Regions from separate parts of the Streptomyces sp. NPDC003284 genome, predicted to be linked through region 1. Evidence: riboswitches for the same ligand, from Rfam matches in the RefSeq annotation. Region 1 holds a riboswitch; the other holds the start of a gene.

Evidence for each region. Region 1 has a riboswitch for thiamine pyrophosphate ahead of thiO (glycine oxidase ThiO). Riboswitches for the same ligand answer to the same signal wherever they lie in the genome.
Region 2: it holds a riboswitch for thiamine pyrophosphate, as region 1 does, so the genes downstream of both, ACWDYF_RS26110 (purine-cytosine permease family protein) here and thiO (glycine oxidase ThiO) in region 1, are expected to answer to the same signal.

The regions. Positions count from the first base shown of each region.
Region 1 is NZ_JBSFSI010000002.1:591,411-603,202, reverse strand. It holds gene ACWDYF_RS06200 (SCO2102 family sporulation regulator) at 1-299, opposite strand, end outside; gene metF (methylenetetrahydrofolate reductase [NAD(P)H]) at 356-1,279, opposite strand; gene thiE (thiamine phosphate synthase) at 1,432-2,094, opposite strand; gene ACWDYF_RS06185 (Rv2175c family DNA-binding protein) at 2,331-2,696, opposite strand; gene ACWDYF_RS06180 (NAD(P)/FAD-dependent oxidoreductase) at 2,785-4,059, opposite strand; TPP riboswitch at 4,209-4,320, shown strand; gene thiO (glycine oxidase ThiO) at 4,318-5,481, shown strand; gene thiS (sulfur carrier protein ThiS) at 5,514-5,714, shown strand; gene ACWDYF_RS06165 (thiazole synthase) at 5,718-6,512, shown strand; gene pknB (Stk1 family PASTA domain-containing Ser/Thr kinase) at 6,623-8,572, shown strand; gene ACWDYF_RS06155 (deoxyribonuclease IV) at 8,675-9,598, shown strand; gene ACWDYF_RS06150 (sulfite oxidase-like oxidoreductase) at 9,608-10,264, opposite strand; gene bfr (bacterioferritin) at 10,428-10,946, shown strand; gene ACWDYF_RS06140 ((2Fe-2S)-binding protein) at 10,974-11,237, opposite strand; gene ACWDYF_RS06135 (class II 3-deoxy-7-phosphoheptulonate synthase) at 11,397-11,792, opposite strand, start outside.
Region 2 is NZ_JBSFSI010000014.1:6,449-18,240, reverse strand. It holds gene ACWDYF_RS26135 (VOC family protein) at 23-403, opposite strand; gene ACWDYF_RS26130 (helix-turn-helix transcriptional regulator) at 529-1,533, shown strand; gene ACWDYF_RS26125 (acyl-CoA dehydrogenase family protein) at 1,775-3,031, shown strand; gene ACWDYF_RS26120 (LLM class flavin-dependent oxidoreductase) at 3,582-4,745, shown strand; gene ACWDYF_RS26115 (hypothetical protein) at 4,769-5,332, opposite strand; gene ACWDYF_RS26110 (purine-cytosine permease family protein) at 5,462-6,865, opposite strand; TPP riboswitch at 6,855-6,950, opposite strand; gene ACWDYF_RS26105 (DUF2891 domain-containing protein) at 7,021-8,040, opposite strand; gene pcp (pyroglutamyl-peptidase I) at 8,040-8,690, opposite strand; gene ACWDYF_RS26095 (DUF979 domain-containing protein) at 8,778-9,752, opposite strand; gene ACWDYF_RS26090 (DUF969 domain-containing protein) at 9,749-10,468, opposite strand; gene ACWDYF_RS26085 (LamB/YcsF family protein) at 10,687-11,439, shown strand; gene ACWDYF_RS26080 (5-oxoprolinase subunit B family protein) at 11,436-11,792, shown strand, end outside.

The sequences.
Region 1 (11,792 bases):
CGGCCGCCCCTGCCCCGGCGGCGCTTGGTGCCCTCGGCGGCGCCGGGCTGCCGCACCGCCCAGCCCGCGACGAAGCCGCGGCGGAAGGACAGCGTCACATAGGTCTGCCCGGTCGCGAAGGCGATCGCCCCCAGGGCGATGACCAGGACGGACGGCATGAGCACACCGAGCACCACACAGAGGAAGCCGCCGAAGGCGAGCAGCCGCCAGCGCAGCCGCGCCTTGTACTGCAGCAGCACTTCGCCGAGCAGCCACAGTGCGACGCCGCCGAACGCGATGTAGAGGACCGCCCAGCCCATGTACGCCCCTCTCCCAGTGGCCGTTCCGCAGTGTGTCGCACACGGATGCGACCGGTCTAGGCCCGCGGTGAGCGGTGCGGGCCCAGGTTCTCGTGGATCTCCAGCGTCGCCGTGGAGTTGTTGAGCGTGATGAAGTGCAGTCCGGGCACTCCTTCGGCCAGCAGCCGCGCGCAGAACTCCGTGGCGAACTCGATGCCAATGGAGCGTACAGCGGCCGGATCGTCCTGCGCCGCGAGGATGCGCTCTTTCAGGGCGCCGGGGAAGACGGCGTTGGTGAGCGACGGGATCCGCGCGAGCGTCTTCACACTGGCGATGGGCATGATCTCGGGGATGATCGGGGTCTCGCAGCCGGCCGCCGCGACCCGGTCGCGCAGCCTCAGATAGTCCTCCGGGTCGAAGAACATCTGGGTGACGGCGTAGTCGGCGCCCGCCCGGCACTTGTCGACGAAGTGGCGGACGTCGGTGTCCCGGTCGGCGGAGCGCGGGTGCATCGCGGGGAAGGCCGCGACACCGACGCAGAAGTCACCGGAGGTCTTGATCAGCTCGACGAGTTCGGCGGCGTAGCGCAGACCGCGGGGGTGGGGCACCCACTCGCCCATCGGGTCGCCGGGCGGGTCGCCGCGCAGGGCCAGCATGTTGCGGATCCCGGCGTCGGCGTACTGCCCGATGATGTTGCGCAGGTCGGCCACGGAGTGGTCGACGGCGGTGAGGTGGGCGATCGGGGTGAGCGTGGTGTCCGAGGCGATGGCCTCGGTCGCCTTGACCGTGCCCGCGCGGGTGGAGCCGCCCGCGCCGTAGGTCACCGAGACGAAGTCGGGCGCCACGGCCTCGACCCGGCGCAGCGCGTTCCACAGGTTCCGCTCGCCCTTCGGGGTTTTCGGGGCGTAGAACTCGAAGGAGTACGTCGTCTTGCCGGTCGCGAGCATGTCGCGGACCGTGCGGGCGTGGTCCGACCTGGTGGATGCGGTGCCGAGGGCCATACCCGCAGGTTAGCCAGGGTGCGGCGGCCACCCAACCGAACGATGGCTTTTTGCCCGATTTGCCGAGTTGTTGTCCACTCCTTGGACACTTCTGTCCATGGACGCGCCGGACCGGTCCGCGGCCGGGGCCGCTGCCGCGACCGCTGCCGGGCTCAGACCGTCTCGCGCAGCCGCTTCGCGAACTCCGCCGCCGCAGCGCCGGGGTCAGCGGCCGCGGTGATCGCCCGGACCACGACGACACGCCGGGCGCCCGCCTCCAGCACCTGGTCCAGATTGCCCAGGTCGATGCCGCCGATGGCGAACCAGGGGCGGTCGGTGCCCAGGGAGGCGGTGTACCGGACCAGGTCGAGGCCGGGCGCGTGGCGGCCGGGCTTGGTGGGGGTGGGCCAGCAGGGGCCGGTGCAGAAGTAGTCCACTCCGTCCTGGACGGCGGCAGCGGCGGCCTCGGACTCGGCGTGCGTGGAGCGGCCGATCAGGATGTCGTCGCCGAGGACGGCGCGGGCCGCCGGGACCGGCAGATCGCCCTGGCCCAGGTGCAGCACGTCGGCGCGGGCCGCGTGGGCGACGTCCGCGCGATCGTTGACCGCGAGCAGTCTGCCGTGGCGGGCGCAGGCGTCGGCGAACACCTCCAGGTGCTCCAGCTCCTCCCCGGCCTCCATGCCCTTGTCGCGCAGCTGCACGATGTCGACCCCGCCCGCGAGGACCGCGTCCAGGAACTCGGGCAGGTCGCCCCGGTCCCTGCGGGCGTCCGTGCACAGATACAGGCGCGCGTCGGCCAGACGGGCGCGGGCGGCGGCTGCGGCGGTGTCGGACATGCGTGGAGTCCCCCTGCGATCGGATCAGTGGTGCGTGGTCGTGCGTGTTGTGCGTACTGCGGGGCGTGCGTACCGCGCGTAGTGCCTACGCCGTATGCGTACGTGTACGTATGCGTGCGTGGTGGCGTTCCGGTAGCCGTGCGGGCCGGAGGCGAGGCGTGGCACGGGGCGCGCACGCCCCGCCCGCGCGGCCACGGCCCGCACGGCTCGGTGGGCCGGTCGTCCCGGCCTCGGACTCAGACGGCCAGCGCCTGGGCGCGGCGCTTCACCTCCGTGCCACGGTTCTCGCTGAGGGCCTGCGCGGGGGTGCCGGGCAGGCTGGGGTCGGGAGTGAAGAGCCACTCGATCATCTCTTCGGCCGTGAAGCCGTCGTCCCGCAGCAGGGTCAGGGTCCCGGTCAGGCCCTTGACGACCTTGTCCCCGTCGATGAAGGCGGCGGGGACGTGCAGCGCGCGGTTCTCACCCCGGCGTACGGCGATGAGCTGGCCCTCCTTCACCAGCTGCCGCACACGCGTCACCTCGACGCCGAGCATCTCGGCGATGTCGGGGAGGGTGAGCCAGGCGGGGACGAGCCCATCGGTCTTCGCGTCAATCTCGGTCACGGAACCAAGCGTGCCATCTGCCACTGACACGCGGAAGCCGACCCCGTCCACCCGGGCGGCGCGGCGGCGCCGCGCCCCGGGACCTCTCCTAGGCGACGGCCGTCTTCAGCGGCCGCGCCGGGTCCGCCAGCAGCCCGGGGTCCATCGGCGCGCCCCCCTCGATCAGCCGCCTGCCCTGGGCCAGATCCCGCGGCCGGCCGACCGCCAACAGGGCGACCAGCCGCCCCTGGCGCAGCCAGCAGACCGTCCACGCCGGGCCGGACGGCTCGCCGCGCCAGACCATGGCGTCGGCCGCGGTGTGGTGCCCGGCGTACTGCACGAACCGGCCGAACTGCTCGGACCAGAAGTACGGCACCGGGTCGTAGGCCGCGGGGGTCAGGCCGATCACGTCGGCGGCGACGGTGCGCGGCCCCTGGAGCGCGTTGTCCCAGTGGTGGACCAGCAGGCGTTCGCCGTAGCGGCGCGAGGGGAAGGAGGCGCAGTCGCCGACCGCGTACACGTCCGGCGCGCCGGTGCGCAGACGGTCGTGGGCGAGCACCTCGCCCCACTCGCCCAGGGCGATGCCGGAACCGGCCAGCCAGCCGGTGGCGGGGCGGGCGCCGATGCCGACGACCACGGCGCCCGCGGGCAGCCGCTCGCCGTCGTCGAGGACGACCGCGCCGGGCTCGACGGCCGCCACGCGCGCGTGGGTGCGCAGTACGGCGCCGCTGTCGGCGTACCAGGCGGTCATCGGCGCGGCCACCTCGGCGGGCAGGACGCCCGCCAGCGGGCGGCCCGCGGCCTCCACGACCGTCACGGCGCAGCCCGCCTCGCGCGCGGCGGTGGCGAACTCGGCGCCGATCCAGCCGGCGCCGACCACCACGACGTCCTGCTGCCCGGCGAGGACCGGGCGCAGCCGTTCGGCGTCGTCCAGGGTGCGCAGCAGGTGCACACCGGGGACGTCCTCGGTGCCGGGCAGCCGCACCGGTTCGGCACCGGTGGCCAGGACGAGCACGTCGTACGGGACGGGCCCCTCGGAGGTGTCGAGCACATGGGCGCCGGTGCGTACGGCCAGGGCCGCGCAGCCCAGGCGCAGCTCGACGCCGAGGGCCTCGAAGTCGACGTCGAAGGCGGAGCCCTCGGCCTTGCCGAGCAGGACGGCCTTGGACAGCGGCGGCCGGTCGTAGGGCTGGTGGGGTTCGGCGCCGATCAGGGTGACCGTGCCGGTGAAGCCCTGTTCGCGCAGGGCGACCGCGGTCTGCACGCCGGCCATGCCCGCGCCGACGACGACCACGCGCCGCGGCTGCGGCGCGCCCTGCCGGGTCCGCCCGTGCTCCTGCTCCTGCGCCTGTCCCGGTTCCGGTTCCGGTGTCTGCTCGCTCACCCGATCACCATAGTCACCTGACAAGGCGTCAGGCAGGGGGCCGGTCCGGGCGCGGGTGCCGGTCCGGTCCGGGCCCCGGTCCGCGGGGAGGCGGCGCACCGGAGGCTCCCTTACAGGGGCGCTGCTCGTGGGGCTAGGCTGGCGACCGTACAAGCACTCGCGGGAGCCCGGACGCACCGGGCTGAGAGGGAGGCTGGCGGCCTCCGACCGTACGAACCTGATCCGGGTCATGCCGGCGAAGGGAGGGGCTGGACGCCCATGTCGTCGCCACGTACGTCAGACGTCCTCGTCGTCGGGGGCGGAATCATCGGGCTCGTGACCGCCTGGCGGGCGGCCCTGCGCGGACTGTCCACGGCCGTGGTGGATCCCGAGCCGGGCGGCGGGGCCGCGCAGGTGGCGGCCGGGATGCTGGCCGCCGTCACGGAGCTGCACTACGGCGAGGAGACGCTGCTCGGCCTGAACCTGGCCTCGGCCCGCCGCTATCCGGACTTCGCGGCCGAGCTGACCGAGGCCACCGGGCACGACCTCGGCTACCGCCGCTGCGGCACGCTCGCCGTCGCGCTGGACGCCGACGACCGCGCCCATCTGCGGGACCTGCACGCCCTGCAACTGCGCTGCGGGCTGGAGGCGGAGTGGCTGTCCGGGCGGGACTGCCGCCGTCTGGAGCCGATGCTCGCGCCGGGTGTGCGCGGCGGCCTGCGGGTGGACGGCGACCACCAGATCGACCCGCGCCGCCTGTCCGCCGCCCTGCTGGCCGCCTGCGAGCGCGCCGGGGTGGTCTTCCACCGCGACCGGGCCGAGCGGCTCACCCTCGCCCGGGACCGGGCCGCGGGCTGTGTCCTGCGCGACGGTACGGCGCTCGCCGCCGAGCAGGTGGTGCTGGCCGCCGGCAGCCTCAGCGGATGCCTGGCGGGGGTGCCGGACGAGGTGCTGCCGCCGGTGCGCCCGGTCAAGGGGCAGGTGCTGCGGCTGACCGTGCCGAAGCGGTACGCGCCGTTCCTGAGCCGCACCGTGCGCGCCGTGGTGCGCGGCGGCCACGTCTATCTGGTGCCGCGTCTGAACGGCGAGCTGGTCGTCGGTGCCACCAGCGAGGAGCTGGGCTGGGACACGACGGTGACCGCGGGCGGCGTCTACGAGCTGCTGCGCGACGCGCACGAGCTGGTACCCGGGATCACCGAGCTGCCGCTGACCGAGACCCGCGCCGGGCTGCGTCCCGGTTCCCCGGACAACGCGCCGCTGCTCGGCCCGACCGGTCTGGACGGGCTGCTGCTGGCCACCGGGCACCACCGCAACGGTGTGCTGCTCACCCCGGTCACCGGCGACGTCATGGCGCACGTCCTGACCACCGGCGCGCTGCCGGACGAGGCCCGTCCCTTCACCCCGCGGCGGTTCGCCGCCTCCCGCACGGAGCAGCCCGTATGAACACCTCCGCACCCCTGCCCCCGTCCCCGCTCCTGTCCGTCTCCGTCAACGGCGAGCCGCGTGAGATCGCGCCCGGCACGGCCCTGGACGCCGTCGTGCGCGCCGTGACCGCGGCGCCCTCCGGGGTGGCCGCCGCCGTCAACGAGACCGTCGTCCCGCGCGCGCAGTGGCCCGCCACCGCGCTGTCCGAGGGCGACCGCGTCGAGATCCTCACCGCCGTCCAAGGAGGCTGACCCATGGCCGACGACCCCTTCCTCCTGGGAGGCACGTCCTACACCTCCCGGCTGATCATGGGCACCGGCGGTGCACCCAGCCTGGACGTGCTGGAACGGTCCCTGGTGGCCTCCGGCACCGAGCTGACCACGGTCGCGATGCGCCGGGTGGACCCCTCCTCGCACGGTTCCGTGCTGTCCGTGCTGGACCGGCTCGGCATCCGGGTGCTGCCCAACACGGCGGGCTGCTTCACGGCGGGCGAGGCGGTGCTGACCGCCCGGCTGGCCCGCGAGGCGCTCGGCACCGACCTGGTCAAGCTGGAGGTCATCGCCGACGAGCGCACCCTGCTGCCGGACCCGATCGAGCTGCTGGACGCGGCGGAGACGCTGGTCGACGACGGCTTCACGGTGCTGCCGTACACCAACGACGACCCGGTGCTCGCCCGCAGGCTCCAGGACGTGGGCTGTGCCGCGGTCATGCCGCTGGGCTCGCCGATCGGCTCCGGCCTCGGCATCCGCAATCCGCACAACTTCGAGCTGATCGTGGAGCACGCGCGCGTGCCGGTGATCCTGGACGCGGGCGCCGGTACGGCCTCCGACGTGGCGCTGGCCATGGAGCTGGGGTGCGACGCCGTGATGCTCGCCTCGGCGGTGACGCGGGCGCAGGAGCCCGCGGTGATGGCGGAGGCGATGCGGCACGCGGTGACGGCCGGGCGGCTGGCCCGGCTGGCGGGCCGCATCCCCAAGCGCCACTTCGCGCGGGCGTCGTCCCCGGAGCAGGGCCTGGCCGACCTGGACCCGGAACGGCCCGCGTTCTAGGCCAGTCACAGGCCCCGCGCGCGTGGGAAGCGTCACAGCTCGGTCGCAGTCCCGCCGCCGGGGCCCGCGGGGCGGTGAGCGTGTCGGTGGCGGCTCGTAGACTCACGTGCGTGGATACGACCCTTCAGGACCCTCTCGTCGGGCAGGTGCTCGACGGCCGCTATCGCGTCGACGCGCGGATCGCCGTCGGCGGGATGGCCACGGTCTACCGGGCCCTGGACACCCGCCTGGACCGCGTCCTCGCGCTCAAGGTGATGCACCCGGCGCTCGCGGTCGACGGTTCCTTCGTGGAGCGGTTCATCCGGGAGGCCAAGTCGGTGGCCCGCCTGGACCACCCGAACGTGGTGCAGGTCTTCGACCAGGGCACCGACGGGTCGTACGTCTACCTGGCCATGGAGTACGTCGCCGGGTGCACGCTGCGCGACGTGCTGCGCGAGCGCGGCGCGCTCCAGCCGCGGGCCGCGCTGGACATCCTGGAGCCGGTGCTCGCGGCGCTCGGCGCGGCGCACCGCGCCGGGTTCGTGCACCGCGACATGAAGCCGGAGAACGTGCTGATAGGGGACGACGGCCGGGTCAAGGTCGCCGACTTCGGGCTGGTCCGCGCGGTGGACTCGGTCACCAGCACCACCGGCGCCGTCCTCGGCACCGTCTCCTACCTGGCCCCCGAGCAGATAGAGCAGGGCACCGCCGACACCCGGGTCGACGTGTACGCGTGCGGTGTGGTGCTCTACGAGATGCTGACCGGCGGCAAGCCCCACCAGGGCGACAGCCCGGCCCAGGTGCTGTACCAGCATCTGCACGAGGACGTGCCGGCCCCGTCCGCCGCGGTGCCCGGCCTGCCGCACACGCTGGACGAGCTGGTCGCGGCGGCCACCGCGCGCACCGCCGACGTCCGGCCGCACGACGCGGTGGCGCTGCTGGCGCGGGTCCGCGATGCCCGTGCCGCGCTCTCCGCGCAGCAGCTCGACGCCCTGCCGCCGCGGGCCCGCACCGCGGAGCACGACAACGGCGAGGACCGTACGAGCGTGATCCCGCGCGCGCTGACGGTGCCGCGGCCGCTGCCGGTGAACGAGGACACGCCGGACCCGGCCGGTGCGGGCGGCGGGGACCCGCTGCACCGCACCAGCCGCTTCGAGGCGTCCGCGGCCCTGGCACCCCGGCGGTCCGCCCGGCGGCCGAAGCGGATGGTGCTGACCGTGGTCGCCGCCGTCCTGCTGGTCCTCGGTGTCGGCGGCGGCGTCTGGTACATCAACTCCGGCCAGTTCACGAAGGTGCCGCCGCTGCTGGCGAAGACCGAGGCGCAGGCCAGGAAGCGGCTCGACGCGGCCGGTCTGGACGTCAAGGACGTCAGGCACGCCTACAGCGACACCGTGAAGCGCGGCACCGTCATCAGCACGGACCCGGCGGCGGGCGCCCGGATCCGCAGCAACGACTCGGTGACGCTCACCGTCTCCGACGGTCCGGAGACCGTGAAGGTGCCGGATCTGAAGGGCCGCCCGCTGGACGCGGCCCAGCGCCAGCTGAAGAAGGCCGGTCTGGAGCCGGGCATGGTGCGCCGCGCGTTCAGCGAGGACGTCGCCAAGGGCTCGGTGATCGGCACGGACCCCGCCTCGGGCACCGAGCGGCACGCGGGCTCGGCGATCGCGCTCACCGTCAGCAAGGGCAGCCCGGTGGACGTGCCGGACGTCACGGGCGACGACCTGGACCAGGCGCAGTCCGAGCTGGAGGAGGCGGGCCTGAAGGTGACGATCGCCTCCGAGCAGGTCAACTCCGAGTACGACAAGGGGCAGGTCGCCCGGCAGAGCCCGGCGGCCGACGGCCAGGCGGCCGAGGGCGACACGGTCACGCTGACCCTGTCCAAGGGCCCGGAGATGATCACGGTCCCGGATGTGACGGGCGACAGCGTCGACGACGCGCACAAGGCGCTGGAGGACGCCGGTTTCAAGGTCTCCGAGGACCGCGGGCTGCTCGGCCTGTTCGGCGACACCGTCAAGAAGCAGTCGGTGGCGGGCGGCGAGCAGGCACCGAAGGGCTCGACGATAAAGATCACCATCAGGTGATCCCGCCGGGGTGCCCGCAGGGCACGGCAGGAGCGGGCGGACGAGACGGGGATCACCACGGCCGGCGGCCGGCGGCCCCGGCCCGCATGACACCCTGAACAGGTGAGCAGTCAGCAGTCCCCCGCCCCCTCCCCGTCCGCCGCGGCCCCGGTCCCGGGCCTGTCCGGCGCCGTGCGCAATCCGGTCGGCGGCCATGTCCCCGTGGCCGGCGGGCTCCACTCCGTGGGCCTGTCCTACGCCCGTGAGCTGGCGGCCGAGACCGTGCAGGTCTTCGTCGCCAATCCGCGCGGCTGGGCCACGCCCACCGGCGACCCGCGCCAGGACGAGGCGTTCCGCGCGGCCTGCGCCGAGCAGTCGGTCCCGGCCTATGTGCACGCCCCGTATCTGATCAACTTCGGCTCGCACACCGAGGCGACCGTGGAGCGCTCCGTCACCTCGCTGCGGCACTCGCTGCGGCGCGCCCGGCAGATCGGCGCGCTCGGCGTCGTCGTGCACACCGGCAGCGCGACCGGCGGCCGGGACCGGGCGGTGGCACTGAAGCAGGTACGGGAGCACATGCTGCCGCTGCTGGACGAGCTGACCCACGACGACGACCCGTATCTGCTCCTGGAGTCGACCGCCGGGCAGGGCGCGTCGCTGTGCTCGCGCACCTGGGACTTCGGGCCGTACTTCGAGGCGCTGGACGCCCATCCGATGCTGGGCGTGTGCCTGGACACCTGCCACATCTTCGCCGCGGGCCACGACCTGACCGGCCCGGACGGCATGCGCCAGACCCTGGACCTGCTGGTGGAGACGGTCGGCGAGGGCCGGCTGAGACTGATCCACGCCAATGACTCCAAGGACGTGGTGGGCGCCCACAAGGACCGGCACGAGAACATCGGCTCCGGCCATATCGGCGAGGACCCGTTCCGCGCCCTGATGGCGCATCCCGCCACCGCGGGTGTGCCGCTGGTGATCGAGACGCCCGGCGGCAAGGAGGGGCACGCGGCGGACGTGGCCCGGCTGAAGCGGCTCAGGGACGGCTGAGCCGGAGCCTCACAGCCCGGGGCCGTCCCCGGGCTCCTCCTGGTAGGAGTAGCGCTGCTCCTGCCAGGGGTCGCCGATGTTGTGGTAGCCGCGCTCCTCCCAGAAGCCCCGGCGGTCGGCGGTCATGTACTCCACGCCGCGGACCCATTTGGGGCCCTTCCAGGCGTACAGGTGGGGGACGACCAGGCGCAGCGGGAAGCCGTGCTCGGCGGTGAGCAGTTCGCCGTCCTTGTGGGTGGCGAACAGGGTCCGGTCCGCGGCGAAGTCCGTCAGGCGCAGGTTGGAGCTGAAGCCGTACTCGGCCCAGACCATGACATGGGTGACGTCGGGCGCGGGCGGGGCGATGTCCAGGATCGTGCGCGCGGGGATGCCGCCCCACTCGGCGCCGAGCATGCTGAACTTGGTGACGCAGTGCAGGTCGGCGACCACGGTGGTGTACGGCAGCGCCGTGAACTCCTCATGGGTCCAGCAGTGCTTCTCGCCGTCGGCGGTGGCGCCGAAGACCCTGAATTCCCAGCGCTCGGGCCGGAACTTGGGCACCGGGCCGTAGTGGGTGACCGGCCAGCCCCGCTGGAGCCGCTGGCCCGGCGGAAGCTCCGGCTGTGCCGCTGCTCCCTGCGCTGTTCCCGACGCCTCCCCAGACGCGCGTTCCACCGGCTGACCCATGCCTCCATCCTGACAGACGGGGCGGGGTGCGCAGGACCAGCCTCGGGCCAATTCGGGCAACTCATACTAAGTGTGCACTTACTGGACTGATGTGGGAGCCGATGGAATCATGCGGCGCTATCGGCCCGTGACGGCCCGTACCAGCACAGAAGGAGTGCCCCGCATGCAAGGCGACCCCGAGGTCATCGAACTGCTCAACGAGCAGCTCACCGCCGAGCTGACCGCGATCAACCAGTACTTCCTGCACGCCAAGCTCCAGGATCACAAGGGGTGGTCGAAGCTCGCCGAGTACACCCGGGCCGAGTCCTTCGACGAGATGCGGCACGCGGAGATCCTCACCGACCGCATCCTGCTGCTGGACGGCCTGCCGAACTACCAGCGGCTCTTCCATGTGTCGGTCGGGCAGACGGTGACCGAGATGTTCCGGGCCGACCGGCAGATCGAGGTCGAGGCCATCGACCGGCTGCGCCGCGGCGTGGAGGTCATGCGCGACAAGGGCGACATCACGTCGGCCAATGTCTTCGAGGCGATCCTCGCCGACGAGGAGCACCACATCGACTACCTGGACACCCAGCTGGAGCTGGTCGACAAGCTGGGCGAGGCGCTGTACCTCTCGACCGTGATCGAGCAGAGCCAGCCGGACTCCTCGGGCCCCGGCACCAGCGGGTTCTCCACCCACTGAGGCACCCGGCCCCGGCCGGACGGACCCCTACGCGGCGTCGCCCAGTTCCCTGCGGGCGGCGCCCGCGTCGTCCTCGGCGGTGAGCCGCGCGAACGCCGGGGCGCGCCGCTCGATCAGCTCGCGCCGCGGACAGGCGCCCCGGCCGAGCAGGGCCTGGATGCGGCGGACGCAGCCTCCGCAGTCGGTGCCCGCCTTGCAGGCCGAGGCGATCTGGCGGGGGGTGCAGGCACCGCTCTCCGCGTGCTGCTGGACCTGCTGCTCGGTGATGCCGAAGCAACTACACACGTACACGCGCGGCTCACCTCCCGCCGGGATCGATCAGTGGTGCCGCCCCGACTTCTCGGTGAGGCAAACCTAACCTTACCCGTCGTACCGGACGTGAGAAAGAGAGGGGGGCGCGGACCGTGTGTGATCCGCGCCCCACTCACCGGCCGGTGTCCGGCCGACGGCTCACTGGTCCCGGTACATCTCCGCGACCAGGAAGGCCAGGTCCAGCGACTGGCTGCGGTTGAGCCGCGGGTCGCAGGCCGTCTCGTAGCGCTGGTGGAGGTCGTCGACGAAGATCTCGTCGCCGCCGCCCACGCACTCGGTGACGTCGTCGCCGGTCAGCTCCACATGGATGCCGCCCGGGTGGGTGCCCAGCTCCTTGTGCACCTCGAAGAAGCCCTTGACCTCGTCGAGCACGTCGTCGAAGCGGCGGGTCTTGTGCCCGGAGGCCGCCTCGAAGGTGTTGCCGTGCATCGGGTCGGTCACCCAGGCCACGGTCGCGCCCGAGGCGGTGACCTTCTCCACCAGCTCGGGCAGCTTGTCGCGGACCTTGTCGGCGCCCATGCGCACGATGAAGGT
Region 2 (11,792 bases), on a different contig from region 1:
TGTATGGCAAACGGTCCGGCCCTCACTCCGCGGCGGCCGGCGGGGTGAAGAAGTTGACCAGGTTGCCGTCCGGGTCGCGGAGCAGCAGCGAGCGGTTGCCCCAGGGCATGGTGGTCGGCTCGGTGACGAAGTCGGTGTCCGTACCGGCCAGGTCCCGGTGGACGCGGTCCACGTCGTCGACCCGGAACTCGACGATCACGCTGTGGTTGTCGGCCGGGCGGGCGGAGCCCGGCGCGAAGAGCGGCACGGTGCGGGTGCCCGCGACGGCCAGGGTCGCGGTGGGGGTGCGCAGTTCGGCGAAGTCCTCGGTGGCCCAGGTCGCCGCCACCTGGGTGGCCCGCTCGTAGAAGGCGACGAGGCGTGCGACGTCGGCGGTGATGATGCGGATCGAGACGAAGTCCATGGCGTTCTCCTGTGCTTCTGCGGCATGCCCGATGGGGCGGTTGCGGCTCGTGCGGCCGCTGCGTCTTCGAAGGTAGGACAGATAGTGGACAGAACCGGTCCACTATTGCGGCTAGCCTCCACGGCATGACCCGACCCACCGGACGCGTGCTCACCCTCCTGGAACTGCTGGAGTCGGGCGGCACCCGGACCCTCGCGGAACTCGCCGACCGGCTCGGCGTGGACCCGCGCACCGTGCGGCGGTACATCGGCCATCTGCACGACCTCGACATCCCCGTCGAAGCGGTGCGGGGCCGCTACGGCGGCTACCGGCTGGCCCCCGGCCACCGGCTGCCGCCGCTCATGCTCGGCGACGACGAGGCACTCGCCGTCCTGCTCGGCCTGGTCGCCGCGCACCGGACCGGTCTGACGGCGGCGACGGCCACCGCGAGCGAGACGGCGGCGGCCAAGATCCGCCGCGTGCTGCCCCGCCGTCTGGCGCACCGGCTCGACGCGGTGCTGGACTCGCTCACCTTCACCGGGCCGCCCGGCCCCGGCCCGGCCGCCGCCCCCGACGCCGGTGTCCTGCTCACCGTCGCCGACGCGGTACGCCACCGCAGGCCCCTGTCGATCAGGTACACCGACCGGCGCGGCAGGCACAGCGAGCGCACCCTGCACGCGGACGGTCTGGTGGTGCACTCGGGCCGCTGGTACGTCACCGGAACCGACCCCGGCATCGGGGAGGAGCGCACGTTCCGTCTGGACGGCATCACCGGCGCGCGCACCCTCCCCGGGACGTTCGAGGCGCCCGCCGCCGGGCCCGAACCGGCGGAGCGGGTCCTCACCGGCTTCGCTACCGCCGCCTACCGGCACGAGGTGGTGCTGCACGTCCACGGGACGCCCGCCCGCATCCGCACCCGGCTGCCCGCCTCCGTCGCGACCGTGGAGGAGGTGCCGGACGCGGATCCTGTCCCCGAACGCTGGTACCGCGTCACCCTGCGCGTGGAACGGCTCGACTGGCTGCCCCCGGTCCTCGCCTCGCTCGACCTGCCCTTCGCCGTCGAGCGCCCCGGCGAACTCCGCGGCCTCGTCGCCGCGTTCGCGGACCGCGTCGCCGAGAGCGCCCGCCGGACGCTCCCCGGGCCGCCCTGACAAACACGCCGTACGGACCTGTCGTGCGCGCCGCCCCGGCCACCCGTCGGATCCCCGTTTCCCCGTTTCCCCGCGTCGCCGCGTCCCGAGGCGCGGGACGGCCATGTCCGCCTGGCGGACGCCCTCTTGCCGGGGCCGTGCCGCGCGCTCAGGATGATTCCCTACTTATCCGATAGGAAAAATGGAGAATGGTGGGGGTCGCCGTGAGCACACCCGTTGCGCGTCCGTCCGGGGTACGACGATGAGCGGGGCCGCGGAGGCCGGCGCCGCCGGTGGCACCGACGACGCGGCCGGGGGGACCGGGATCTGGCAGCGGGTCGCCCAGGACCTCGCCGACGACCTCGCGGTGGACGCGATCGACCGCGACCGCGCCGGAAAGCCGCCCTACGACGAGGTGGCCCGGCTGCGCGACTCCGGCCTCACCGCCGCCCTCGTACCGCCGGGCGCGCGGGGCGCGGGCACCGGGTGGCGGGACGCCTGCGACATCGTCCGCCGGATCGCGGTCGCCGACGGCTCGATGGGTGAACTCCTCGGCCGCCACTACGTGCTGTCCTGGACCGCCCGCTTCCTCGCCGAGCCGGGGCGCGCGGCCGAGCTGGAGTCCCGTGCCGCGCACGAGCAGTGGCTGCTGGCGGGCGGCACCGGACCGGACGGCACGGACGAGGCCCGGCACCCCGGCGACCCGGGTGCCGGCCTGACCCTGACCCGGACCGGTGACGGCTACCGCCTCAACGGCCGGCGGGCCCTGCCCACCGCCGTGGACACAGCAGACCGGCTCGTCCTGGACGCGGTCCGCGTGTCCGGCGGCGACGCCCTCGTCGTCCTGGTGGACCCGCACCACCCCGGGGCCGGCCGCACCTCTGTGACCGACCGGCTGGGCCAGCGGCTGACCGGCGCGGGCACGGTGGTCTTCGAGGACGTCCCGGTCGGCCCGTCCGACGTCATCGGGGCCGCCGCGCACGACGAGGACGCGGTGGCTCCCTCGGCCACCCTCGCCCCGCTGGCCCTGCGGCTCATGCTCGCCCAGGTCGTCCTCGGCGTGGCCGAGGGCGCGCTCGCCGAGGCGCGCGACCTGGCCCGTGCCGCCTCCCACGCCCGGCCCGTGAACGGAACGGGGCTCTGTCCCGACCTGCCCCCGGGCGCGGACGCCGACGTGCTGTTCGCCTTCGGGGAACTGGCGCTGGCCGTGCACAGTGCCTCGGCGGTCGTCGACCGCGCCACGGCCGCCATGGCACGGAGCCTGGACGCCGGACCGGAGCTGGACACCGAGCGGCGCGCGGACACCGCCGCCCTCGTCGCCGCCGCCGAGACCGTCACGGCGCGGTCGGCCCTGCGCGCCGGGGAAGGGGTCCTGGAACTGGCGGACGCCGAGGGGCTCGACCGGTTCTGGCGCAACATCCGGGTGCTCACCGGACGCGGCCCCGCCGCCCCGCTCCTGCGCTCCCTCGGCGACCACTTCCTGCACGGCGCGCGGGCCTCTGCGGCCCCCTGGAGCTGAGCCCCCGGACCGCCGGGCCCCGCCACCACCGCCCCGGCCGACCGCCCCGCCGACGGCCCGTCAGCCGCCCCGCCGACGGCCCGTCGGGCGACCCGTCAGTCGGCCCGTCGGGAAGGGTCCGGCATCCGGTCACCTGTTGACGCGCGGCGCGATCTCTTGCTCAATGGAGGGCATGACGGCCCGGCAGCAGCGCTTGACCACGCGCGACCACATCGACTTCGGTCGGGTGTGGTCCGCGGCGTGTCGCGCCTGACCCGGCAAGGGCCCGCCCGACCGGCCCGCCCCGCTGCCTCCGGGTGACCCCACCGCGGACCGAGCGGCTTCCGCGCACGTCCGCGGCCCCCGGCGCTTCCTCTGCGCAGCGCACCTGTCCGTATCCGACGCCCGTACCCGACGCCCGGATCCGCACCCGGCGCCCGAAGCCGTCGCATCGTCCCTCCTCGCGTCCCCGCCGCGCTGAACCGGCGGCGCGGCGAGCCGACGCCGCCGCGCCCGCGCGCCCACCGCCACCCCGGCTTCTCCCCGGCCCAGCAGACGAAAGGCCCCTCGCATGCCCGTGGAATTCCTCGGCATCGCCGCCACCAACGACGGCTCCGAGACCACCCCGCGCTCCGGCGCCGCCTTCGACAAGGACTACACGCTCCGCCTCGCCCGAGCGCACGAGGAGTACGGCTGGGACCGGGTGCTGTTCGCCTACGGCTCCGGATCCCCGGACCCCGCGCCGGCCGCCGCGTACGTGGCGAGCCGGACCGAGCGGCTGGGGATCCTGCTCGCCCACCGGCCCAACGTCTCCTATCCCACCTTCGCCGCGAAGACCTTCGCCACCCTGGACCAGATCAGCGACGGCCGGCTGACCGTCCACTTCATCACCGGCGGCAGCGACCACGAGCAGCGCCGCGAGGGCGACACCCTGACCAAGGACGAGCGCTACGCCCGCACCCGCGAGTACATCGGTGTCGTCAAGAAGATCTGGACCACCCGCGAACCCTTCGACCACGAGGGCGAGCACTACCGCTTCCACGACTTCGTCAGCGATGTCTTCCCCGTCCAGCAGCCGCGCCCCGGCGTCTCGTTCGGGGGCTCGTCGCCCGCCGCGTACGCCGCGGGCGGCGCCGAGGCCGACATCTACTGCCTGTGGGGCGAGCCGCTGGCCCGGACCGCCGAGCAGATCGAGTCCGTGCGCGCCGCCGCGCGGGCGGCGGGCCGCACCGACCTCCCGCGCATCCAGGCCGCCTTCCGCCCGATCATCGCCCCGACCGAGGAACTGGCGTGGGAGAAGGCCCACCGCACGGTCGGCGCCATCCGGGAGCGGCGGGCCGCCGGTGCGGTACGGCACCACCGGGGCGACGCGCCGCAGAACACCGGCTCCCAGCGGCTGCTCGACATCGCCGCGCAGGGCGAGCGCTACGACCGCGCGCTGTGGACCCCCACCGCCGCCGCGACCGGCGGAGCGGGCAACTCCAACGCCCTGGTCGGCACCCCGGAGACGGTCGCCCGCGCGCTCCTGGACTACTACGACCTCGGCGTCGACATCCTCTCCGCCCGGGGGTACGACCTGCTGGACGACGCGATCGACTTCGGCCGGTACGTGATCCCGCTCGTCCGTGAGGAGGTCGCCAGGCGCGACGCCGAACGCGCGGCCACGGCCACGGCCGCCGCCGACGCGGCCGGGCAGGGTTCCCGGGTGCTGGCGCAGGCGGGTGAACGGGCGTGAGACAGAGGTGACCTGAGGGTCCGTCAGGTGTGTGCGCCGCCCGCGAGCGCGACCCTGGCGATCTCGACGGCGGTGGCGTCCGCCGCCATGGAGCACAGCACCTGCCCGCCGACGTGCTGGAACCGTATGCGCCGGACGGTCATGCGGTTGCCGCCCTGGCCGACCGTCGTGGTCTCGGTGCGCTCCACCACGCGGATGTCCCGCCAGGGGTGCGCGACGGCCTCGTCCCTGCCGGTGAGGACGAGGCCGCCGTCGAAGGCATGCAGGCGGGGCAGGCGGCCGTCGCGGTGCCTCTCGTGGCGCAGGGCCGCGAGAGGCAGCGCGACGGCGAGGGCCAGGAAGGCGGCGCCGAGCGCGGTGACCGCCGTGCCGTGGGAACCGGCGGTCAGGCCGATCCCCGGCGCCAGCAGGACGGCTCCCGCCCCGAAGCCCGCGCAGCCGACGTCCCCGCCGCCGAGCGCGCGGGTGGCGCGGTGCGCGCCGAACCCGTGCCGCTCCGCGACCCGGGCCGCATGCTCGGTCGCGGCAACCGCCCCGGCCCGCGCGGCCCGCGCCCCCGTGGCGTTCCCCGCCTTCTCGTGCGCCACCCGGCCCACCGCCTTCCCCTGCGGCCCCGCCCGGCCCGTCCGCGGGACACCTCGCTGCGGTGAGCATGCCCAACTACGGTTTGGCGCGCACGGTTTCGGCGAGATCGGTGCTCTTGGCGGCCGGTGCCGTCAGCGCCGCGGCCGCAGTCCCCGCAGCGGCGCGTAGACGAGCAGCGCGGCCACGAACGCCACCGGATAGGCGAGGTCGGCGCCGTGCAGCGCCTCGGCGGCCGGACCCAGGTAGAGGCCGGTGTTCATGAAGGGCACCGCGGCGGCGAAGGCGACGGCGAACGCCGTCAGCGCGGGCCACCACGGCTGCGGGCGGGCCGTCTCCTCGGCCAGATCGACCGGGCGGCCGCCGCGGGCCCGTGCGCGGGCGGCCCAGTCGACGATGACGACGGCACAGAAGCCGGGGATCCAGTACCCGACGAAGAGCAGGACGTTCTGGAAGCGGGCGGTGGTGTCGGCGGCGTGCATCCAGAGCACCAGCGGGAAGCCGAGGACCGCGGCGAACGCGGCGGCCACCGGGCGCGGCAGGCGCACCCCCATCGTCTGGAGGGCCAGCGAGCCGCTGTAGTCGTTCATGGCGTTGCTGCACAGGGCCGCCAGGGCGACCGCGAGCAGCCCGAACGCGCCGAGGGCGCCGCCGCCGAGGAGCCGGTCGACGCCCCGGGCGGTCTGGTCGGTGAACTGGGCGGCACCCCACAGGCCGAGCGCCTGCACCGCGACGAACGACAGGCCGATGCCGAGCAGGGTGCACCAGAACATGCGCGGACGGGAGGCCGTCCGGGGCAGATAGCGGCTGAAGTCGCTGGCGTAGGGGGCCCAGGACAGGGCGAGGCTCAGCGCGACGGTGCAGGTCAGGACGAACGCCCCGGCCCGGTCGGCGCCGTGCGCGGTGGCGCTCGCGCCGGTGTGGCCGCCGTCGGCGAGCTTGACGGCGACGACGGTGAAGGCCGCGGCGAGCCCGAACGTCATGACCGTCTGGAGGCGGTGGATCGCCTCGTAGCCGAGCACGCCCAGCGCGCCCTGCCCCGCCATCATCACCAGCACCCCGGCCCAGAACGGCCAGCCGCAGAGCTGGGCCAGCGCGTCCCCGCCGAACAGGCCGATCAGGGCGTCCCAGGCGATGGAGGACAGCCATTGCAGCGCGCCCGGCACCGTGACGGCCCGGCCGAAGGCGAGGCGGGCCAGCGGCAGCTGCGCCGCACCGGTCCGGCTGCCCCAGGTGCCCAGATAGGCGGTCGGCACCGCGCCCAGCAGGGTGCCGAGGACGACGGCGGCCAGCGCGGTCGGGAAGTCCAGGCCGAGCGTGATGCCGACCGTGCCGGTGAACACGCCGGTCATGGTCAGATTGGGGGCGAACCAGACGGTGAACAGCCGCGCGGGGCTGCCGTAGCGGGCGTCCTCGGGGACCGGGGTGATGCCCCGCGCCTCCACGCGCAGATCGCCCGGAGCCGTCGGCATCCGCCCGTCGAAGACGTGCCGGGGATCTCCGGGGGCCGCTTCACCGCGGGCATACGGCACTGACATGTGACATCCCTCCGCCAGTCCTAACTGGTTCAGGTTCGACGGGTGTGATCTCAGCCCCCGTGCGGGGGCACCCCGTGTCCAGGTACGCCGGTCAGGATAGCTCCGCCCTCCCCGGCGGCGTCGGGGAGGGCAGGGCGGGGGAGGGGAGGGGCGGGTCAGCGGCCGGTGCCGGGCTCCGGGTCCAGGGCGAGGACGGCGAAGGTGGCCAGCCAGTGGTCGGTGGTGAAGTCGCCGCGCTCCACGGCGGGCAGGCCCGCCGCGAGATGGGCGTCGGCGGCCCCGGCGAGCCGGGTGCGGACCGGTCCGTCCGGCAGCGCCGCCGCCAGGGAGCGCAGCGCGGCGGCCCGGCTGAGGGCGAGGCCGAGCAGATGGCCGATCTGCGGATCGGCGCGGTCGGAGACCACGGGCACGTCCAGCGGCGGGCAGGGCGCCCCGGTGCCCAGGGCGGGCAGGAACCGGTCGAGCCAGGACGCGAACCGCTCCGGCTCCAGCACCCGGCGCACGGCGTCGGCCTCGGTCAGGGCGGGGGACAGGAAGTCCTGGCCGGAGGGCTCCCAGTGCGCGGGCGCGTCGTGGTCGTCGGCGAACCAGGCCAGCAGCCGGTCCCGTACGGCGCGGTCGGTCGCGGGGGACAGCTCGCCCGAGTCGAGGGCGAGGCCGAGTGCGAAGGCGCTGTTGGGGTGGTTGCCGTGGCGTACGGGATAGGTGGCCTTGGGCAGCCAGTCGGCCAGCAGCCGGTCGACGGCGGCGACGCCCGGTGCCAGCGCCTCGGTCCAACGGGCGCCCGGCTCGCCGCCGTGGGCGCGGCACTCGGCGGCGAGCGCGAGGAGCCAGGCCCAGCCGTAGGGCCGCTCGAAGGAGGGCCGGTCGAGCAGGTAGGCGGCCTCGGCGGCGATGTGCCCGGTGCTGAGGTGCTGGTCGAGCACGGCGGTGAACGGCGCGGTGCCGGGCAGCGCGGGGGTGCCGCCGTAGCGGCGCAGCAGCCGTACCAGCAGCCAGTGCATGTGGACGCTGGAGTGCCAGTCGTAGGCGCCGTAGAAGGCCGGGTGGAGGGTGCTGGGACGGGTGTCCTCGTCCGGGGCGGCCACCAGGTGGGCGGGGAAGTGGGGGTACTCGCGGGTGATGTTGGCCAGGGCGAGCCGGGCGAAGGGCGCCGCGTGGGAGGCGAGGGGCATCAGTGGGTGGCCCCCTCGGTGACGCGCAGGTCCTGTCCGGCGGGTGTGCTCGCGGCGGCGGCCAGCAGGGCGCGCAGCCCGCGGGCCACGGTGGCGGGCTCCAGGGCGGGCGCGGAGCCGTCGGTGACCTGCTCGGGCGCCCAGGGCACGTGCACGAAGCCGCCGCGCACGCCGGGGAACTCGGTGGCGAGCAGATGGCCGAGGCCGTAGGCGACGTGGTTGCAGACGAAGGTGCCCGCGGTGTTCGAGACGGCGGCCGGGACACCGGCGGCGCGCAGGGCGGCCACGCACGCCTTCACCGGGAGCGTGGAGAAGTAGGCGGCGGGGCCGCCGGGGATCACGGGCTCGTCGACGGGCTGGGCGCCGGCGTTGTCGGGGATGCGGGCGTCGTCGATGTTGACGGCGACGCGTTCGACGGTGACGGCGGGCCGGCCGCCCGCCTGGCCCAGGCACACGACGAGGTCGGGGGCGCTCGCCCGGACGGCGTCCCGCAGCGCGTCGAGGGCGGCGCCGAAGACGCAGGGCAGTTCGGCGGCGGTGACACCGAGGCCGGTGGGCGGTTCGGCGGCCAGCAGCGAGGCCGCCTGCCAGGACGGGTTCACCTGTTCGCCGCCGAACGGGGCGAAGCCGGTGACGAGCACACGGGTCATGGGACTTCCTTGAGGAGGTACGAGGGCCAGGGGGCAGGGCGGGGGGCGGTGCGGCGGGCGGTGCGGCGGGCGCGGCGGCCCGCGGGCTCAGAAGGCGAAGACCGCCATGATCACGATGCAGCAGCCCAGCAGCGGGATCGCCGTGGGTATCTGTGCCTTGATCGGCCCGTACTGGTCCTTCAGTTCGAGCAGGGTGGCCGGGACGATGTTGAAGTTGGCGGCCATCGGGGTGCACAGCGTGCCGGCGAAGCCCGCCAGCATGCCGATCGCGAGGACGGCGGCCTCGTTGCCGTGCATCTGCTGGATGAGGACGGGCCAGCCGATCGCCGCGGTCATCACCGGGAACGCGGCGAACGCGTTGCCCATGATCACGGTGAAGAGGAACATGCCCAGGCAGTACGCCAGCACGGCGAGGTACTTCGAGTTGTCCGGCAGCACATCGTCCACGATCTTGCCGACCTGGGTGCCGACCCCGGCCAGCGCGAAGATCGACCCGAGCACGGCCAGCAGCTGCGGCAGCAGCAGCGCGGAGCCCATCGCCTCCAGCATCGAGCGCCCGGAGTGCAGCGGGACGGAGATCTTCCGCTCGCCGGTGACCAGCATGCCGACGACGAGGGCGACCACGCAGCCGACCCCCAGGCCGATCAGGGTGGCCTTGCCCGTCTCGAACAGGCCGGAGTCGTCGAGCACCGAGGCGCAGATGATCGCGACGACCGGGATCGTGAGGGCCGGAACGAAGATCTTGCTGCCCAGCCGGGCGGCCGAGGCCTCGCGCTGCTCGGCGGTGGTGGTGACCGGGACGCCCTTGCCGAGGAAGTTGAACCCGGCGAGCACGATCAGCACGAGGACCGCCACGCCGAGCGGCTCGGCGGGCAGCGTCCAGCCGCCGTTGTGCGCCTCGCCGTTGGCGACGCCGGTGCCGTAGGGGAAGGTGAGCCCGAGCAGGCCCCAGAACGCGGCGGAGGTCCACCGCTTCGGGTTGCTGCGGTCGGCCGCCATCTGCACGGCCATCACGACGAAGACGAGCCCCACCAGCCAGTAGAGCCATTCGACCTTGATCACTTGGCGGTTCCCTTCGGGAGCGGCAGCTCGTGCTCGGCGGCGGCCAGCGCCATGTCGCGTTCCAGTTGCCGGTCCAGGAGCAGCAGCCGGGCTCCGTGGATGAGGAAGGCGCACACGGCGAGCGGGATCGCCCACAGGGCCAGCTGGGTCGGTTCCAGTTCCTGGTGGTACGTCGAGTTCACGAATCCGGTGATCAGGAGGATCGAGCCGATCGCGATGAAGCAGTCCTCGCCGAAGAAGACACCCACGGTGTCGGCCGAGGCGGCGTAGGAGCGGACCTTCTCGCGCATCCGCTCGGGCAGCGCCGCGCCCGTGGTGCGCTCGGCCGCGGCCTCGGCCATGGGGGCGACGAGCGGCCGTACGGTCTGCGCGGGGCCGCCGATGCTGTTGAGGCCGAAGGCCGCGGTGACCTGGCGTACCAGCAGATAGACGGTGAGGAACCGGCCGGCGCTGAGGCTGCCGAGGCGGCCGATGAGATTGCGGGCCTGTTCGCGCAGGCCGTAGCGCTCCAGGAGGCCGATCACCGGGAGCACGATGGCGAAGACGGTGACCGAGCGGCTGTCGGCGAAGGACCGGCCGAAGGCCGCGAGGACCTCCTGCGGGTTCATCTTGCCGAGCAGGCCGGTGACGATCCCGGCGACGCCCACGACCAGGACGGGGTTGCGGCGGGTGACGAATCCGAGGATCACCACGACCACACCGAGGAGAACGATCATGCGCGGCCTTCTTCGGGCGTTGGGGACGGGGGCGTCCCGCGGGGGACGCGGATCCGGGGACCGGATCCATGGGGAAGATGCACGGACCTTAGGCGATCGTTGAACGATCGAACAAGGGGTGAATTCACACTCCTGTCATCGGGCCGACATGTTCCCCCTGTGCCGGATCGCCCGCCACCCCCTTGTCGGATCGTTCAACAATCGTCTACGTTCAGGGTGTGATCGATCTCAACGCGGACCTCGGTGAAGGCTTCGGCCGCTGGACCCTCACCGACGACGACGCCCTCCTGTCCGTCGTCACCAGCGCCAACGTCGCCTGCGGATTCCACGCGGGCGACCCCGCCGTGATGCGCCGCGTCTGCGACCTCGCCGCCGAGCGCGGCGTACGCATCGGCGCCCAGGTGTCCTACCGCGACCTGGCCGGATTCGGCCGGCGCGCCATGGACGTGCCCGGCGACGAACTCACGGCCGAGATCGCCTACCAGATCGGCGCCCTCAGGGTCTTCGCCCAGGCCGCGGGCGCCGACGTGGTGTACGTCAAACCGCACGGCGCCCTCTACAACCGTACGGTCCACGACGCCGGACAGGCCGCGGCGGTGATCGCCGGAGTGCGCCTGGCCGGTGGTGGGCTGCCCGTGCTCGGCCTGCCCGGCTCCCGGCTGCTCGCCGCCGCCACAGAGGCCGGCCTCACCGCCGTGCCGGAGGCGTTCGCCGACCGTGCCTACACCCCCGAGGGCACCCTCCTGCCGCGCAGCGAGCCGGACTCCGTGGTCACCGACGAGGACACCGTGGTGCGGCGCGCCCTCGCCTTCGCGGTGGACGGCGCGGTCCGCGCGGTCGACGGCAGCACCGTCGCGGTCGCCGCCCGGTCGCTGTGCGTGCACGGCGACACGCCCGGCGCCGCCCGGATCGCGGCCCGGGTCCGTACGGCCCTGGAGACCGCCGGTGTCGCGGTCGGTGCCTTCGCATGAGCCCGGACCGGTCCCCGACCCTGCGCCCGGCGGGCCGGCACGCCCTGCTCGTCGACCTGCCCGACGCCGAGCGGACCGCCGCCTTCCACGCCGAACTGCTGCGGCGGCGCGCGGCCGGCACCCTGCCGCCCGTCGAGGAGATCGTGCCCGGCGAGCGGACCGTGCTGCTGGACGGCGTACCGGACCCGGACGCCCTCGCCCGCGCCCTCACCGGCTGGGACGTCCCCGACCGGGCCGCCGACACCGGCGAGGTGGTCGAGATCCCCGTGCGCTACGACGGCCCCGACCTCGCCGACGTGGCCGCCCTGTGGGGGATCGGCGCCCACGAGGTCGCCGCCCGGCACTCCTCGTAC